One region of the Mesorhizobium sp. B2-9-1 genome, then DNA from elsewhere that is predicted to be linked to it. Evidence: riboswitches for the same ligand, from Rfam matches in the RefSeq annotation. Region 1 holds a riboswitch; the other holds the start of a gene.

Region 1 (3,047 bases):
GTCGGGGAAATGGATCAGCACGAAATTGCCGACGCTGGGCGTGACGCGCAGGCCGAGCCCGGTCAGCTCCCCGCTGAGCCAGGCCAGCCATTTCTCGTTATGCGCCACGCTGCGCTCGATATGGGCGCGGTCGCGGATCGCGGCGATGCCGGCCTCGATCGCGGTGGCGTTGACGTTGAAGGGGCCGCGAATGCGGTTGATCGCATCGACGATATGCGCCGGCCCGTACATCCAGCCGACGCGCGCGCCGCCGAGCCCGAGCTTGGAGAAGGTGCGGGTCATCACCACGTTTTCAGAACTGCCTGCGAGCTCGATGCCGGCCTCGTAGTCGTTGCGCCGCACATATTCGGCATAGGCCGCGTCGAGCACCAGGAGCACGTTCTTCGGCAATGCAGCGTGCAGCCGGCGCACTTCCTGGAACGGCACATAGGTGCCCGTCGGATTGTTGGGATTGGCGAGGAACACGATCCGCGTCGCCGGCGTCACCGCGGCCAAAATCGCGTCGATGTCGGCGCGCTCGTCGGTCTCCTTCACCGCTACCGGCTTGGCGCCCGCCGCCTGGATATAGATCTTGTAGACCATGAAGGCGTGCTCGGTGAACACGGCCTCGTCGCCCGGCGCGAGATAGCTCTGCGCCAGCAGCCCCAGGATCTCGTCGGAGCCGTTGGAGCAGATGATGTTGGCCGGATTCAGCCCATGCACCTCGGCGATCGCCTCGCGCAGCCGGCGGGCAGAGCCGTCCGGATAGGCATCGAGCTTCGCCGCCACTTCGCGTGCCGCCTCGATCGCCTTCGGCGAGGGCCCAAGCGGGTTTTCGTTCGCCGACAGCTTGTAGACTTTCGTCACGCCGGCCGGCGCGGTGCTTTTTCCCGGCACATAGGCCTCGATGTCCATGATGCCCGCGCGGGGCGTCGGACGGGGCTGATCCTGCTTCATGTCACAAATCCGTCGAGAAGGCCTTCAAGGCCGCAGCGGAAATACAGGCCACGGGCTGGAATGTCGAGTACCGGCGCCCGGCACCCGCATCCGGTCGCGAGGAGGCCACCCGTTGACGAAGCGCGGCGCTGGTCCTAGAAGGATTGCCAGACTCCCGTGGTGATTTGGCCGGTCGGCTTGCAGCCACGTTAAACAACTCGCTAAAGGGCCGTTTGCAACCTGTAACCGGCTTTGCGACGGCAATGCCGGTTTTTTGTTGTCCGCTGCCGGCCGGACACCGCGTCGGGACGAGACCGATGCGGGACAGGATGAGGACGGACATGGCCGCTCAGCGCGCTGCAAGAACCAACGACGAGGCCGACCATCCGTCGAGCCCAGTGCTGCAGTTCGGCCCCGACAAGCCGCTGAAGCTCGACGCCGGCACCTTTCTTGCGCCTTTCCAGATCGCCTACCAGACCTACGGCACGCTCAACGACGCGCGCTCCAACGCCATCCTCGTCTGCCACGCGCTGACCGGCGACCAGCATGTTGCCAACACCAATCCGGTGACAGGCAAGCCGGGCTGGTGGGAGGTGCTGATCGGTCCCGGCAAGATCATCGACACCAACCGTTTCTTCGTCATCTGCTCCAACGTCGTCGGCGGCTGCCTCGGCTCGACTGGTCCGGCCTCCACCAATCCGACGACCGGCAAGCCTTACGGGCTCGACCTGCCGATCATCACCATCCGCGACATGGTGCGCGCGCAGACGATGCTCATCGATCATTTCGGCATCGAGAAGCTGTTTTGCGTGCTTGGCGGCTCGATGGGCGGCATGCAGGTTCTGGAATGGGCGGCGAGCCATTCGGAGCGCGTGTTCTGCGTCCTGCCTATCGCCACCGGCGCCCGCCATTCCTCGCAGAACATCGCCTTCCATGAAGTCGGCCGACAGGCCGTCATGGCCGATCCGGAGTGGCATGGCGGCAAATATCTCGATTTCGGCAAGCGGCCGGAAAAAGGGCTCGCCGTCGCGCGCATGGCCGCTCACATCACCTACCTTTCGGAAGCCGCGCTCCACCGCAAGTTCGGCCGCAACCTGCAGGACCGCGAGGCGCTCACCTTCGGCTTCGACGCCGATTTCCAGATCGAAAGCTATCTGCGCCATCAGGGCATGACTTTCGTCGACCGCTTCGACGCCAATTCCTACCTCTATCTGACCCGCGCGATGGACTATTTCGACCTTGCCGCCGATCACGGTGGGCGCCTCGCCGACGCCTTCGCCGGCACCAAGACGCGTTTTTGCCTGGTCTCCTTCACCAGCGACTGGCTGTTCCCGACCGAGGAGAGCCGATCGATCGTGCATGCCTTGAACGCGGCGGGCGCTTCCGTCTCCTTCGTCGAGATCGAGACCGATCGCGGCCACGATGCCTTCCTGCTCGACGAGCCGGAACTGTTCGCGGCCATCAACGGCTTCATCGCCTCCGCCGCCCGCGCCAGGGGGCTCAGCCTATGACCCCGACAAGTCGCGGACCTTTTGGACCGGGATCATGCGCCATGCAGGAGGCGAAGCCATGAGCGTCAATCGCGCCCAGCGTGTCGACCTCGAGGTCGTCACCGATCTCATCCCGGCCAATTCGCGTGTCCTCGATGTCGGCTCGGGCGACGGACTGCTTCTGGAGCTCCTGCAGGAGACCAAGCAGGTCGACGGCCGCGGGCTGGAACTGTCTCAGCGCGGCGTCAACGAATGCGTGGCGCGCGGCCTTTCCGTCGTCCAGGGCGATGCCGACAAGGACCTCGAATTCTATCCCGACAAGGGCTTCGATTTCGTCGTGCTCTCACAGACCCTGCAGGCGACCCGCAACCCGAAGCTGGTGCTCGACGAGTTGCTTCGGATCGGCAACCGCGCCATTGTCTCCTTCCCCAATTTCGGCCACTGGCGCGTGCGCTTCTCGCTGCTGGTCAAGGGCAGGATGCCGGTCACCAAGGACCTGCCCTACTCCTGGTACGACACGCCCAACATCCATTTCTGCACCATCCGCGACTTCGTCAACCTGTGCGAGGAACTCGGCGCGACTGTCGAGAAGGCGACCGCGCTCGACGCCAACGGCCAGAAGATCGGCCTGTCGATGCCTTG
Region 2 (3,047 bases), on a different contig from region 1:
GCCGCCGCCTGAAATATTGGGCGGCTCGGTGGCGACCAGCATCTCGGCGCGGTGAAGGTCGCGCAGCTCGCTTTCCGAGAGCACCGCGTTGCCGGTGCGGAAGCGGATCTGCGACAGCCGCGAGCCGGCGCGCACGACGATCGGGAAGGTGCGCGGGCTGACTTCGAGATAGAGCGGCCCGCGATAGCCGGCGGCGATCTTGTCGAACTCGTGGCCACGATCGGTCATGACGCGTGTGAAGATGTCGAGGCGGCCGGTCGAGCTCTTCGGATTGGCCGAGGCGGATACGTTCGCCGGCAGCGCCAGGCTCTCGAGCAGCGGCACGATATAGACGCAGCCGGTTTCCAGCACCGCGCCCTCGGCAAGGCTGATCTCGTGCAGCTTCAGCCGCTCGAGCTTGTCGACGACCCGATGATCCGGACCCGGCAGGAACGAGGCACGCACGCGAAACGCTTTGTCGCCGAGCCTGAGATCGAGGCTGGCCGGCTGGATCTGGTCGGCGTCCAGCGCGCGCGGCGACTTCAGCGCCTTCGCCTCGAACAGCGCTGCGATGTCCTGATCCGGAAGAATGCCTGTTTGCCGCAAAGGCTGGCTCCGTTCACAAGGCCGGGCTAGGATCTAAGCAGGCTCTTGCCGCCCGGCTGGTACAAACCTCTTAATGAAGCCGGCAATTGACGCAAGCGCGGCGCGGGTCTAAAGGGTCGTTATCCCGTGGTGATTTGGCCGGTCGGCTTGCAGCCACGTTAAACAAGTCGCTAAAGGACCGTCGAGCCGCAAGGCTATATGGACCGGTTGCGACTTCGCGGCCGGTTTTTTTGTGTCTGAAAGCAGGGCTATGAGCACCAAGAAGCGCAACTGGAAACCTCAGACGGCACTCGTGCATGGCGGAACGTTGCGTTCCGGCTTCGGCGAGACATCGGAGGCGATGTATCTCACCCAAGGCTATGTCTACGAGACCGCGCAAGCGGCGGAAGCCCGCTTCAAGGGTGAGGAGCCGGGCTTCATCTATTCGCGCTACGCCAACCCGACCGTCGACATGTTCGAAAAGCGCATGTGCGCGCTGGAAGGCGCCGAGGATGCCCGCGCCACCGCTTCCGGCATGGCCGCGGTAACCGCCGCGCTGCTCTGCAGCGCCAAGGCCGGAGATCATATCGTCGCGGCGCGCGCCCTGTTCGGCTCCTGTCGCTGGGTGGTCGAGACGCTGGCGCCGCGCTACGGCATCGAGGCGACGCTGGTCGACGGCACCGACATCGCCAATTGGGAAAAGGCGACAAGGCCGAACACCAAGCTGTTCTTCCTGGAAAGCCCGACCAACCCGACGCTGGAGGTGGTCGATATCGCCGCCGTCGCCAGGCTCGCCAATTCGATCGGCGCCAGGCTGATCGTCGACAATGTCTTCGCCACGCCGCTGCAGCAGAAGCCGCTGCAGCTCGGCGCCCATATCGTCGTCTATTCGGCGACCAAGCACATAGACGGCCAGGGCCGCTGCCTCGGCGGCGTCATCCTGTCGGACAAGAAGTGGATCGACGAGAACCTGCACGATTATTTCCGCCACACCGGTCCCAGCCTGTCGCCCTTCAACGCCTGGACGCTGCTCAAAGGCCTGGAGACGCTGCCGCTGCGCGTGCGTCAGCAGACCGAGAGCGCCGGCAAGATCGCGGATTTCCTTGCCGGCCGACCGGAGATCGCCCGTGTCATCTATCCGGGCCGCGCCGATCATCCGCAAGCGGATATCGTCAGGAAGCAGATGTCGGGAGGCTCGACGCTGATCTGCCTCGACGTCAAGGGCGGCAAGCAGGCGGCCTTTGCCTTCCAGAACGCGCTCGACATCGTGCTGATCTCGAACAATCTCGGTGACGCCAAGAGCCTGGTCACCCATCCGGCGACGACGACGCACAAGAACCTGAGCGACGAGGCCCGCGCCGAGCTCGGCATCGGGCCAGGCACGCTGAGGCTTTCGGTTGGTCTGGAAGACACCGACGATCTGCTGGAAGATGTCGAACAGGCGCTGAAGGCAGCAAAAATAGAAGGCTGAGAACGCCGCGGCCGGAGCCTTCCAGAGCCGCAATTCCGGACGGAAAACCGTTTCACACTTTTCCTGGAATTGCTCTAGGCGAGCTCCTCCAGCTCGGTCATCGCCTTGGTGCGGATGGTCATGGCATTGCCGCGCCATTCGACGGCACCGCCGAACCAGGCGCGCGCCCAGATGGCGGGCAGCAGGGCATCGCGCACGATCATCGCGGTGACGCTGCGCGGCGACAGGTACCAGCCCTTCGCAAAGGCCAGCAGCCATTCCGGCAGGTAGGCGATCGCCAGCACGCCAAAGGCCGTCGTAGGCAGGCTGACGCCGGCGCTTGCCGCGGCGATCAGCGCCAGCAGCAGCGGCACCGCAGCGCCAGTCAGGATCTCCGGCGCGAAGAACAGCGGAAAGGTCACCCGGCGCAGCCGCGCCCAGCGCGCTTGGCGCGACCAGATCTCGGCGAAGCTGCGCAGTCCAAGCGGCTGCTCGAATGGCGAGGCGACGAGGTTGACGTTGAGCCCCAGGCCGTTGACCAGCTTGGTGGCCGCCGCGTCCTCGGCGATCTCGGCGGCCAAGGCCTGGATGCCGCCATTGGCGTCGAGCATCGGCTTGTTCCACAGCATGCTCTTGCCCTGGGCGAAGCCAAGGCCAAGCGCCTCGCCGGCATACTGCCAGCGCGCCTGCAGCGTGTTGAGGAAGGCGCATTCGACTTCGGCCCAAAACCCGTCTGGCCGCGAGCCGATCGGCGTCGAGCAGACGAGGCCGGTATCCGGCCGCCATGCCGCCATCAGGTGCTGGACATAGTCTCTCGGCATCAGCACGTTGGAATCGGCGAGGATCACCCAATCGTGTCGCGCCGCCTGCCAGCCCTTGACGCAGTTGTTGAGCTTGGGATTGGCGCTGACGCGATCGTCGCCGATCAGCAGCCGCGCAGGAATTTTGGGGTGGCGCGCGATCGCCGCATCGATCAGTTTGACCACCGGGTCTTCGGCATGCGCGACGCAGAAGATCAGCTCGTAGCGCGGCC

Evidence for each region. Region 1 has a riboswitch for S-adenosylmethionine ahead of FJW05_RS14010 (homoserine O-acetyltransferase). Riboswitches for the same ligand answer to the same signal wherever they lie in the genome.
Region 2: linked by a shared signal. The riboswitch ahead of FJW05_RS07025 (O-succinylhomoserine sulfhydrylase) and the one ahead of FJW05_RS14010 (homoserine O-acetyltransferase) in region 1 are both predicted to bind S-adenosylmethionine.

What each region holds. Positions count from the first base shown of each region.
Region 1 covers NZ_VFTP01000006.1:98,087-101,133, forward strand. Annotated here, with positions in the region: gene hisC (histidinol-phosphate transaminase) at 1-936, opposite strand, end outside; SAM riboswitch at 1,083-1,160, shown strand; gene FJW05_RS14010 (homoserine O-acetyltransferase) at 1,257-2,426, shown strand; gene metW (methionine biosynthesis protein MetW) at 2,485-3,047, shown strand, end outside.
Region 2 covers NZ_VFTP01000002.1:590,283-593,329, reverse strand. Annotated here, with positions in the region: gene FJW05_RS07030 (2'-deoxycytidine 5'-triphosphate deaminase) at 1-585, opposite strand, end outside; SAM riboswitch at 702-779, shown strand; gene FJW05_RS07025 (O-succinylhomoserine sulfhydrylase) at 836-2,035, shown strand; gene FJW05_RS07020 (ceramide glucosyltransferase) at 2,110-3,047, opposite strand, start outside.